DNA from 4 places in the Lysinibacillus sp. FSL K6-4013 genome. Region 2 is predicted to be linked to each of the others. Evidence: riboswitches for the same ligand, from Rfam matches in the RefSeq annotation. Region 2 holds a riboswitch; each other region holds the start of a gene.
The links. A riboswitch is a leader RNA that binds a small molecule or an ion and turns the genes downstream of it on or off. The one in region 2 is predicted to bind S-adenosylmethionine.

Region 1 (3,137 bases), 1.5 Mb from region 2:
TTAGTAAAGCGAATGCTAAGCCAATCCATAGAGGCTTTAAGTTACGTTTTGTAGCTGCTTGTTTTGGTGAAGACATAATTTCTCATCCTTTCTACGATAAAAATGACGATTATTATCCATAACATCGGACTCCGTAATGTTTTATTAAGATAAGAATATGTCTATTTTATTGTAGAAAAAAACCTGTGTAAAATAGATGTTTTTTACAGCAATATTAGTAGATAAAGAGAAAATATATGGTCACACAAAATACAAAAATATCCATAAAATATTATTTCTTTTTCTTAAAAGCAGTAGTTACTTTAGGCTCTGTCCCATTAACTAAACGTTTAATATTTTCTATATGCAGGATGATAGCTATGCCAAAAAGAAGGACAGCTATAATGGTTGGGCCAATGCCTGGAATCCATAAATAAGTTGCTGTACAAAAAACGAGATAAAATTCTAGAACACCTACAATTAAATAATTTGTTGCAAAGGATAAAATAACAAATAAAATAAGTGCAAATAAACCAATCTTCCAATCAACAGCAAGTAAAATACCAATGATGGAGGCCGTTCCTTTCCCGCCGTTGAAGCCCATATAGAATGGGAAATTATGACCTAAAATAACCCCAGCAGCCATAATGTAAGTAAGCAGCCATATTTGTTCTTGTGTCAAATGAGTGGCATCCGCTAGATAAAAATGTGCACCGATAATAGCGACAACGCCTTTGCCGATATCAATGAGGGCTACTAAAACGCCATATTTCCAGCCAAGGGAAAGAGTAGCATTCGAGGCACCCGCATTTCCGTGGCCAGCTTTTTTTAAATCAACCCCAGATAAAAATTGAGCCACTTTAGAGCCGTGAATACAGCCTATTAAATAGCCAATCATAAGAAAAATGATCACGGCCTTTACCATAAAAATACTCCTCTCAAAATTTTTTCTAAAATAGTGTATGCGTTCATATTACGTATAAGAGCAGACAGAAGTTTCGGAAAAAATAAAATTTACATGTTGACAGAAAAAAACTCTATGTTTATACTGTGTAACAACGATGGAAATTGAATCTCATACTCTTATCAAGAGCGGCGGAGGGATAGGCCCTATGATGCCCGGCAACCAGTAAGTAATGAGCTTACTAAGGTGCTAATTCCTACAGATTCTAACTTGGATCTGGCAGATAAGGGGAGGAAAACTTGCAACCGCAACCCTCTTCTTAGCTGAAGAGGGTTTTTTGTTTTCTACAGAAAAATCCTCCTCATCTCCGGTACCATCGTAAAAAAATAACCATTTGGAGGTACACAATGACAAATTTTAAACCAGAAACATTGCTGTTACATGGTGGTCAAGAGCCAGACCCAGTGACGGGTTCTCGGACAGTTCCAGTCTATCGCTCAACTGCTTTTGTATTTAAAGACACTGCTCATGCGCAACGTCTTTTTGCCCTAGAGGAAGCAGGGAATATTTACACACGAATTACCAATCCGACTGTTGATGTGTTTGAAAAACGTGTGGCTTTATTGGAAGGTGGAACAGCAGCAGTAGCACTTTCATCTGGTGCAGCGGCTATCGCATTTTCCATTTTAAATCTAGCTGGAGCTGGTGATGAGATAGTAGCAGCTAGTTCTTTATATGGCGGTACGTATAATTTATTTGCTAACACATTACCAAACTATGGTATTAAAACAATTTTTGTAGATGAAACAAACCCAGAGAATTTCAATGCGGTGATTACTGATAAAACAAAAGCTGTCTTTGCAGAAGTTTATGGTAATCCAAGCTTAAAGGTTTTAGATATTGAAGCAGTAGCTAAGATTGCACATGATAATGGGCTACCACTAATTATTGACAGCACGTTTGCTTCTCCTTATGGTTCTACACCTATTGAATATGGTGCAGATGTTGTTGTTCATTCAGCAACTAAATGGATAGGAGGCCATGGTACAACCTTAGGGGGCGTTGTTGTAGACGCTGGTAAGTTTGATTGGGCTAGTGGGCGATTCCCAGGTTTTACTGAACCAGATGCTTCTTACCATGGGTTACGCTATGGAATTGATACAGCTTCTGCTGCTTTTGCTACAAAGCTACGCGTACAATTATTACGTGATTTTGGTCCAACATTAAGTGCAGATGCTGCCTTTAATTTATTGCAAGGGTTAGAAACGCTTCATTTGCGTATCCCTAAACACAATGAGAATGCATTGGCAGTGGCTGAATATTTACAAAACCACCCATCTGTGGAGTATGTAAATTATAATGGCCTAGAAGATTTCCCGACACATGAGTTGGCAAAAAAATATTTAAGAAATGGCTTCGGTTCAGTGCTTACATTTGGCATCAAAGGTGGACGTGAAGCTGGGCGAAAGCTTATTGATAGCGTGAAGCTATTTTCACATGTAGCAAATGTAGGTGATGCTAAGTCATTAATTATACATCCTGCTTCCACTACCCATCAGCAGCTATCAGCAGACGAATTAGTTCAAGCTGGTGTAACCGAGTCGCTCATTCGCTTATCCATCGGTTTAGAGGCAGTAGAGGATATTATTGCTGATTTAGATCAAGCCATTACACAGGCAACAACAAGTGAACAAACTGTAGAAGCTTAAGATTTAGAACAGAGGGAAGAATGGTGTAGCGTTTACGTATTTTCTCATTCGATTTGCCTCATTTGGTAATGCGTTAAACGTTGCTACATCAACTATTTACAGCATCCGTTAATTATCAGAACCTTATAAAAAATAATACCAAGTAATTATATATGTATTATTGACTTAATTAAATCCATGCTATATACTAGGAAATAAGTTAAGAGTACGGAAATTATTGTTAAAAAGGAAAATGTTTTCATAAGTGCTCCCTCACTTTTGAATATATAGAAGAGTAGTTGCCTAGCCAGTAACTGCTCTTCCCAAAAAACTGATGATAAAGGAGTGTTTAAAATGGGTAACATCTATAGTGCGCAAAACATTGTATCCTATCTAATATATGAGCTAAATGAAGGACACGTTTTTGTCAACAATAAATCCATTCAACACCTTCTTACATCAGTCGAAAAGAAATGGCAACAAGTTTTTGGTCATACAGCATTTCAAGAACAAGTTTTTACTGAAAAAGAAGACTATACTGTTAAGGAAGTATTTGAGACATATGA
Region 2 (3,137 bases):
TGCAGATTTAGAAGATAGCCCAGAATTCGTTAATGAATCACCATATGAAAAAGCATGGATGATCGTTGTTGAGCCTGCTGATGCATCAGAAGTCGAAAAACTAATGACAGCAGAGCAATACGAAGAAATGATCGCTGAATAAGACAAGCCATAATCGAAAAACGTCGGCAACTACCGGCGTTTTTTGTTATATAATGACTTATAAGTAGGGATCTCTAAATGGAGGTGGCGTAATGTTCGAGGGAAAATGCTTGATAGTAGAAGGGCGCTCAGATAAGCTACAAATTGAGCCTATTTTGAATGAGAATGTTACAATACTATGTACGAATGGTACAATTGGTGTGCATCAATTAGAAGAACTACTGGATCCCTATGAGGGCTGTGAGCTATTTACTTTTTTTGATGCAGATACTTCAGGCGATAAGCTACGTGCATTAATGGACAGACATTATCCAGAAGCTGAACATCTGCGCACAATGCCAACGTACAAGGAAGTAGAAACAACACCAAGAAAAGTGTTAGCGATGATTTTACTGCGTGCACATTTTTCAATCCATAATGAATATATTTTGTAAGGTTGCGTGAGTAAATGGAAGAATGGTCAACAGAGCAGTGGGAAGCGGCTAAACAGTCGGGAGAGAAAACTGCATTTTATTTATATACACCGATGTGTGGAACGTGTGCAGTGGCATCTAAAATGATGTCCATTATTGAACAATTACTGCCACAGCTACAAATAGGTAAAGCAAATATCAACTTTTTGGAACACATTGCCTATGAGCATCAGATTGAAAGTGTTCCATGTCTACTCATCAGTGATGGCGGAAAAGTGACAGAAAAGATTTATGCCTTTCAATCCGTACCATTTTTATATGAATTGTTAAAAAAATCAATTGACTGAACTTTACTAGCGTGGTAAAGTATCAAATATATTACTAAAACATTAAATATATCGAACTCTTATGAAGAGTGGCGGAGGGAAGTGCCCTATGAAGCCCGGCAACCATCACAATGTGAAAAGGTGCCAAATCACCCAAAGATTTTTCTTTGAAAGATGAGAGAACGGTTTAACGTATAATACGTGACCCCTTCTACTTGTCTGTGAGTGAAGGGGTTTTCTATATGAGAAAAGGAGTATTCGCTATGATCCAGCTTCAAAATATTACAAAGAAATACAAAACAGCAAATGGCGAATTAACGGCAGTCAAAGACGTCAACCTTACTATTAATAAAGGTGAAATTTTTGGCATTATCGGCTATAGTGGCGCAGGTAAAAGCACCATGATTCGTTTACTAAACGGTTTAGAGAAACCAACAGCAGGAACAGTAACGGTGAACAATCAGGAATTTTCATCGATAAAAGGACAAAAGCTTAGAGCAGCTAGACAAAAGGTAAGTATGATTTTCCAGCATTTCAATTTACTTTGGTCGAGAACAGTTGCCGAAAATATAGCTTTCCCTTTAGAAATCGCAGGCTTTCCAAAGGCTCAACGTGAAGCACGTGTGAAGGAATTAATAGCCCTTGTAGGCTTAGAAGGGCGCGATAAGGCATATCCATCTCAGCTTTCTGGTGGACAAAAGCAGCGTGTAGGGATTGCACGTGCATTGGCGAATAATCCAGAGGTTTTACTATGTGATGAGGCGACATCAGCACTTGATCCTGAAACAACGGATGCCATTCTTGATTTACTCGTTGATATAAATGAACGCTTAGGCTTAACAATCGTCCTGATTACCCACGAAATGCATGTCATCCGCAAAATTTGTCATCGTGTAGCGGTGATGGAGGCAGGCGAAATTGTGGAACGTGGTGAGGTATTACAAGTCTTCCAAGCACCACAAGCAGCCATTACCAAAAAGTTTGTATCTCAAATTACAGACACTAAGGAAACACAGGATACGGTAGCACAAATTAAAACAAACTATCCAACTGGACAACTTGTCAAATTAATTTTTGTTGGTGAAAAAACAGAACAGCCTGTCATCTCACATCTTGTGAAACAATTTGATGTAGAAGTAAGTATTGTTCATGGAAACATTTCCCAAACAAAAAATGGTGCCTACGGTACATTAATTGTGCAAATTGATGGCTCAAAGACAAACGTGGCAGAAGCCCTTCGTTATTTAAATACAGTCGAAGTACAAACGGAGGTGATTGCAAATGCTAACTAATCTCTTTCCGAATGTAGACTGGGAAAATATGTGGCAAGCTACGTATGAAACTTTATACATGACAGCTATATCAACGGTTGTGACATTTATTCTTGGGTTAGTCATTGGTATCGTTCTATTTTTAACAAGTCCCAATCAGTTATGGGCAAATAAAATCGTTAACTTTTTAACAGGATCACTCGTTAATATTTTCCGTTCCATTCCATTTATTGTATTAATCATTTTATTAATTCCATTTACGAAGTTTTTACTAGGTACAATTCGAGGTGCCAATGCGGCGTTACCTGCTTTAATTATCGGTGCAGCACCGTTTTATGCTCGTATGGTATTAATTGCGTTACGTGAAATTGATAAAGGTGTTATTGAAGCAGCCCGTTCAATGGGAGCAAAAACTTCTACAATTATTTGGAAAGTATTGGTCCCTGAATCATTACCAGCTTTGATTTCTGGTATCACGGTAACGGCTGTTGCTCTTGTAGGTTATACTGCGATGGCAGGAATTATCGGTGCAGGTGGTCTTGGTAACTTAGCCTTCTTAGACGGCTTCCAGCGAAATCGCCAAGATGTGACATTAATGGCAACTATTTTGATCTTAGTAGTCGTATTTATTATTCAATGGATTGGTGATTTAATTACCGAGAAAATTGATAAACGCTAGCACGGAAATGAGGTTATTCCGGTTTTTACCGCTAACATATTTTAAACAAATAAAAGGGAGTGTCATAAATGAAAAAGTTATTAGCAGGATTATTTTTATCAATACTTGTACTAGCATTAGCAGCTTGCGGTACAGATAAAAAAGAAGATGAAAAATCAGCATCTGGCGATCAAACAGATAGCAAAGAAAGCGTAACATTAAAAGTAGGTGCTTCTAACACACCACACGCAGTTATTTTAGAAAAAGCAAAACCGATCTTAGCTAAAGAAGGCGTAGACCTAGAAATTGAAACTTATACAGATTATGT
Region 3 (3,137 bases), 420 kb from region 2:
ACCTCTTCATAAAGAGTAGTGAGCACCTTCACTTTATTTGAAAACCTTTGCTAAAAAGTTAGTGGGTTGAAGTGGAGGGCTACTTGACTCCCGTGGGATAGCGAGACAGGCGAAGCCCTGCACGGAGCGGTAGCGGAGGAGCGATTCGGCGCTCGCCCACAGGAAAGCAAGTAGCCTGCAACGGAAATCCATTTCTACCTTTCAATTGACTGTTTTGTTTTTCAACACTAAGGAGGGCTATTTCGCTGATGAAATAGCTCTATTTTTGCTAAATTTGTAAAGGGTTTAACGTAATTTTCAGTGAAAAAAAGATTATACTGTAGAAAGAACGAATAATAGGGGCGGTTACTATGAAAACAGTTGTTGTTTTAGGCGGCGGTATTACAGGACTATGTACAATGCATTATTTGCAACGTCAAGTGAAGGAACATAATTTAGATGTTCGTCTAGTACTTATAGAAAAAAATACATATTTAGGAGGCAAATTATATTCGGCACATGAACAAGGTTTCATCATGGAAACAGGTGCTGATTCTATTGTAGCGCGTCACCAAGGTGTTATGGAACTTGTACAGGAGCTTGATTTTGAAGCGGAACTAGTCTACAACGAAACAGGTATTTCTTATATTTATACGAATAATGAGTTACACGCTATTCCAGCAGATTCAACTTTTGGAATACCGATGAGTTTGACATCCTTAGAGGAAAGTACACTCATTTCCGAGCAAGGGAAAAAAGAAGCGTTGAAGGATTTAACATTACCTAACGATCGCTTCACAAAGGAAAGTTCAATCGGTGAATTTTTAACTTACTATTTAGGAGAGGAACTGGTGAAAAATCAAATTGCACCAGTCCTTGCAGGTGTTTATTCGGGAGATTTACATCAGCTTTCTATTGGCTCTACTTTACCGTATCTGATTGATTATAAGAATGATTATGGAAGTATTATTAGAGGCTTTGATGCGAATCGTGAGCAATTTGTTAAAGCAGCGAACAAAAAATTTATATCCTTTAAAAATGGTTTATCTTCTTTAATTGATCGACTTGAACAAACATTATCCGATGTAGAAATCATCAAGGGCGTTACTACTCTAAATGTTAAAAAACAAGATAAGAACTATACAATTTCCTTAGCCAATGGTGAAATTATTGAGTCAGAATATGTCGTTTTAGCATTACCGAACGATACTGTCCAAAATCTACTACAGGATGAATCTTTAAATCGCTATTTTGACCAATTTACGACAGCGTCAGCGATTACTATTTATTTAGGTTTTGATGTGCCGGACTCTAGATTACCAGCAGATGGAACGGGCTATATTGTTTCCCATAATTCAGACGTTACTTGTAATGCAGCTACTTGGACTAGTCGCAAATGGAAGCATACATCGAAAGAAAATAAATTACTTGTGCGACTCTTTTATAAGAGCATCAATCCAGCCTATGAGCAACTACGTGCCATGACGGATGAAGAATTGGCAGCAGTTGCTTTAGAAGATGTGAGAAAGAGCCTAGGAATAGAAGAACAGCCAACCGTTGTAAATGTAACAAAATGGATTGATCAAATGCCTAAATATGATCTAGCGCATCGTGAAGCATTACAAGGGTTACTACATGAATTACATGAAAAATATCCAAATTTATCCATTGCTGGGTGCTCATATTTTGGCGTAGGTATTGGTGCTTGCATTCAAAATGGGAAAAAAATTGGTGAAGAGCTTGCAAAGGAACTTGCCAATTTCTAAGGTTTTAAGTGGAAAAAAACTTTCTTATGTGAAATAGTCTTGACTCATTCGTCAGTAAACGATATGATTCTTTTAATTATTTAAAAAATTCATACTTAATTCTTATCAAGAGAAGCAGAGGGACTGGCCCATTGAAGCTTCAGCAACCAACTTTATTGTCAGGTGCTAAATCCAGAAGACCGTTGAGTCGAAGATGAGAAGGAACAACAATGATGAATCGTTAAAGCCTTCTTTTTTTATGAAAGAGGGCTTTTTATTATATAGAGACATAGGAAGAGAGGCTAGTTTTATGGGATTGCTTGAAAAGTTAAAAACGCATGTATTGACAGCGGACGGTGCAATAGGCACAGTGCTATATGGCTATGGATTGGAGTATTGCCATGAGGAAATGAATGTTCAGAGACCCGAGTTAATTGAGAAGATTCATAGAGAATATATTGCGGCTGGTGCTGACATCATTCAAACGAATACGTACGGTGCAAATGCCATCAAATTAGCTCGCTATGGATTAGAATCACGTGTCCAACAGTTTAATGAAGCAGCTATTACCATTGCAAAACGAGCAGCGGCAGATGGCGGTCAATTTGTCTTAGGAACAATTGGAGGTATTCGGGGAATTCGTAAAAGTGATGCAACCTTGGATGAAATATTAGCGACTATTGAAGAACAAGCAAGTGTCTTACTGGCAGGGAATCCAGATGGTCTTTTACTCGAAACCTATTATGATTTTGAAGAATTATCAGCAACCTTAAAGATGCTACGAGAAAAAACAAATTTGCCAATTATTGCACAAGTTTCTATGCATGAGCCTGGTGTTTTACAAAATGGGATGTCTTTAAATAATGCTCTCCATGAGCTTGAAGCCCTCGGTGCAGATATTGTTGGCGTCAATTGTCGACTAGGTCCTCACCATACAATTCTAGCATTTGAAGGTGTAGAACTTCCTAATAAGGCATTCATGTCTGCCTATCCGAATGCGTCACTTCTTGACTTAGAGGATGGACGTGTCGTTTATGAGTCAGAAGCTGATTATTTTGGTCGAGCAGCTGTTGAATTACGTGACCAAGGTGTACGTTTAATCGGGGGCTGCTGTGGTACTACACCCAAACATATTGCAGCAGCAAAGAAGTATTTAGAAGAGTTATCACCGGTTCAGGAGAAGCATGCGAAACCTGAAAAGATTGAGATTGTACGTGAAGCGGAGCCACCAAAGTATGAGCCTCTTCATGAAAAAGTAAAACGTGAACGCTCTGTCATAGTAGAGTTGGATACGCCTAGACATTTAGAGATTGATGGATTCCTTGAAGGAGCAAAGCAATTGTATGATGCAGGTGCAGATGTAGTCATGATGGCAGACAATTCACTGGCCTCACCACGGATTAGCAATATTGC
Region 4 (3,137 bases), 1.9 Mb from region 2:
ATCATGTTTAAAGATTATTCGGCTTAATGAAGGTCCATGTTAGTTATGTTCCAGCCTTTTTTCATTATCGATTTATCCAATAAAAAGCACCTGGGCAAACTAATGTTTCCTTTGTTCGCTTAGGATCCTTTAATGTCACGCCAAATGGTCCCTCTTTGACATGACCGAGTGTCATTGCCTTCGCACTCTCTTCCTTGTAGAAATCTAACCGCATATTCGGTAGCTGTAGTGACATATACTGCTCATATTGCGTAGGCTCTGGTAGCTGTAGCACCTCTTGCCACAGCTGAACGGTTGCCTGCATGTCCCTGACATAGAATTGGACGGATTCCATCGTTATAGCCTGTTTTACATCAATGGCACCACTTGCCTTTAATTGTGCCAAACGCTCTTCATCTTCCTCCGCCCATTCAATCAAAAATGGAAAATCAATTGGAAGATCTGGCTTACCAAAATGCAGTAGCTTCCATTCTACCACTGTGCCATCTGGTCTTGTTCTGCTACATGCATCTGGCCCATATACTTCATAGCCCAATGCTCGCAAGCGCCGACCCTCTTCCTCAATATTTTTTGTACGCAGGGCAATTCGAGAAAATCCCTGGCGCTCTTGATCACGTTTAAACGTATAATGTAGGGAATATGGGTATTGTGCCGCTTGCTCAAATAAATCACGATCATAAATAGCAATTTGTTCAATATAGCTTAAGCCAAAGTAGCTTAACGTATTATAAGTCCCCCACATCGTGTGCTGCCCACCATTCACTGTATGAACATTTCGTTTATTGAAGAAAACCTTTATATTTTCTGGTGATTCCACTTGATGAACCAGATGATCAAAATATAAAGTCATGGCCATTCCCCTTTCTTTCCCCATTACCTTTACCTATATGTTTGATTAGTTTAAAATTTACTCAAGAAAAGGAGTTACTAGTAGGATATGAAAAAAAGTTTCGTTTACCTACAAACTCCGTTCACTAATTTCATAAAGAGGTGATTTGAATGACAGATTTAGTAGCTGCCTTTAAATTGGCATTAGGTAATTATCCTACAGGCGTAACAGTTGTCACGACATGTCATGACACACAACCTATTGGTTTAACCGTCAATTCCTTTGCATCTGTTTCAATCGACCCGCTCCTTATTTTGTGGTCACTCGATAAAAAATCTCAGCTCCATCCTTATTTCACGGCTGCGCCAAATTTTGCGGTCAATATTTTAGCGAGTGATCAAGAGCATTTATGTACACTTTTTGCTAGTAAAATCCCTGATCGCTTTGCACAAGCACAGTGGTCAACTTCCACTTTAGGACTACCGATTCTACATGATACAGCAGCTAATTTACAATGTAAAACATTTCAGCAAATCGATGCGGGCGACCATACCATTTTTATTGGGCAGGTGGTAGACATTACAAATGCTCAAAAAGAGCCTTTGCTTTATCATCGCCGTCATATCGGTCCCATACCAAAAGGCTTTTATAGCTAGCCTATCACACAAAAAAAGGGCCACTTGTAAGCACAGGATATCCTTCATGCTTATAGGTGGCCATTTGACATAAGTTCTACTGAAATCATTGTTATTTTTTCTGCGGAAATCTTTGCTTTTCAAGCCTATTAATTTGCACAATTACACCATCTTGAATCGTAATATGCACTTCACCAAATTCAAGATTTTGAATCGCCTTCGCAATTGCCTCTAGTTTCTTATCATCTACTTTTACTGACTGAGCCATACGAAACACCCCTTCTTTCTTATTCCTTATTGTTCATAAAGAGGCCAACGCATCAAACTGATTGATAGCCCCTCCTATCTCTCAGACACCATCTGTTGGATTTGGCACCTGTTTTTCGGTTGCCGAGGCTTCATTGGGCCAAGTCCCTCCACCTCTCTTGATAAGAGTACTGCGTTTCTTGAAAATAATTCTATAATTCCGCTATAGGAATGTCAATACAAAATATTAGAAAACCTAGTTGAATACTATGTAATGTGTCATTTAGATTAAAAGACTCCTTATACCTAAAGTATTTTATGCCTAGTCAGTGAGAAATAGATGGCAATCCATTAATTTATTACGAGCTCCATTTCCTCATTATGAATTCAAGTGGGCCTCGATGATGTTTAGCCCTCCACCATACAGAAACAAAGACACATCCTAAAAAGTAACAGCAAGCATACAACATAGAAAAAGCAAGTGTTTGGTTCTCCAGCTTTTGGCAAACAATTAGTATTCCAATGCCTATAAAAACATGGCCAACATAATGCGTTAAAGACATTTGTCCAGTTAAGATTAAAGATTGAATGACTTTATTTTTATATGTCTCTACAAGATAGATGGAGCCCACGATAAGGACAATAGCCGAAGCCGAATTAGATAGGACATACATCATATTTGGTGGAATCGGTCCTGTATCAAATAAATACAATGCACTCTCTACATCCAATAAATGAATGGTTGTCATCTTAATGAATACTGTTGAACAAGCCTCAGTCAAGATGACTAGCAATAAACCAGTCACCAATAAGATTTTTCGTAATGTACGATTTGTTAAATCTAATGTGCCGATTAACATGCCGATCAGAAAAAAACAAATCCAGGGGAAAAGTGGGTGATAGCCATTAAACAGCAAATTTCTAATAAATCCTACTGGTGTCCAAAAATCCAGATACTCTAGTAACACATATGTTGGATGCCAGCCAGCAAGGTAATTAAATTGAATTTGAAGCCATTGTGAAAGGATAAGAATGACACCGATAATAAACATCATCCTTTTCTTAGATTGGGCAATCAACCATGCGGCAACAAACATATACACGCCATAATAATGTAATATATCTCCTGTCCAACCGATCGCATATAGTACTATCCCTATCACGAATAACAAAAGCGACCTCTTCCACAAAATAAGTCGATTCTGACGAAGAAGCATTGGGTCCTTACTCTCTCTAGCCTGACGAGTCATTAAGGCTGTTCCTATTCCTGCTAGCATGACAAATACGGCCGACGCACGCCCCTCAAACATATTTTGTAAGGCAATCAACCGTGTTGAACCATTCGTTGTAGAACCTGTTATGACGCCAAAATTGACAATGAACATACCAAGCATAGCGAGAGCTCTTGCAAAATCAAGACCTTCAAT

Region 1: another riboswitch for S-adenosylmethionine. It lies ahead of MHB39_RS02080 (O-acetylhomoserine aminocarboxypropyltransferase/cysteine synthase family protein); the one in region 2 lies ahead of MHB39_RS18180 (methionine ABC transporter ATP-binding protein).
Region 3: another riboswitch for S-adenosylmethionine. It lies ahead of MHB39_RS20210 (bifunctional homocysteine S-methyltransferase/methylenetetrahydrofolate reductase); the one in region 2 lies ahead of MHB39_RS18180 (methionine ABC transporter ATP-binding protein).
Region 4: another riboswitch for S-adenosylmethionine. It lies ahead of MHB39_RS08425 (YezD family protein); the one in region 2 lies ahead of MHB39_RS18180 (methionine ABC transporter ATP-binding protein).

The regions. Positions count from the first base shown of each region.
Region 1 is NZ_CP152031.1:417,001-420,137, forward strand. It holds gene MHB39_RS02070 (DASS family sodium-coupled anion symporter) at 1-76, opposite strand, end outside; gene MHB39_RS02075 (glycerol-3-phosphate acyltransferase) at 272-904, opposite strand; SAM riboswitch class I at 1,060-1,173, shown strand; gene MHB39_RS02080 (O-acetylhomoserine aminocarboxypropyltransferase/cysteine synthase family protein) at 1,291-2,592, shown strand; gene MHB39_RS02085 (hypothetical protein) at 2,926-3,137, shown strand, end outside.
Region 2 is NZ_CP152031.1:3,658,604-3,661,740, reverse strand. It holds gene gcvH (glycine cleavage system protein GcvH) at 1-142, shown strand, start outside; gene MHB39_RS18190 (hypothetical protein) at 234-575, shown strand; gene MHB39_RS18185 (thioredoxin family protein) at 590-901, shown strand; SAM riboswitch class I at 958-1,061, shown strand; gene MHB39_RS18180 (methionine ABC transporter ATP-binding protein) at 1,144-2,172, shown strand; gene MHB39_RS18175 (methionine ABC transporter permease) at 2,162-2,830, shown strand; gene MHB39_RS18170 (MetQ/NlpA family ABC transporter substrate-binding protein) at 2,899-3,137, shown strand, end outside.
Region 3 is NZ_CP152031.1:4,078,185-4,081,321, reverse strand. It holds gene MHB39_RS20215 (protoporphyrinogen oxidase) at 351-1,745, shown strand; SAM riboswitch class I at 1,845-1,945, shown strand; gene MHB39_RS20210 (bifunctional homocysteine S-methyltransferase/methylenetetrahydrofolate reductase) at 2,035-3,137, shown strand, end outside.
Region 4 is NZ_CP152031.1:1,755,218-1,758,354, reverse strand. It holds gene MHB39_RS08435 (VOC family protein) at 65-850, opposite strand; gene MHB39_RS08430 (flavin reductase family protein) at 1,000-1,485, shown strand; gene MHB39_RS08425 (YezD family protein) at 1,577-1,732, opposite strand; SAM riboswitch class I at 1,804-1,899, opposite strand; gene MHB39_RS08420 (heparan-alpha-glucosaminide N-acetyltransferase domain-containing protein) at 2,070-3,137, opposite strand, start outside.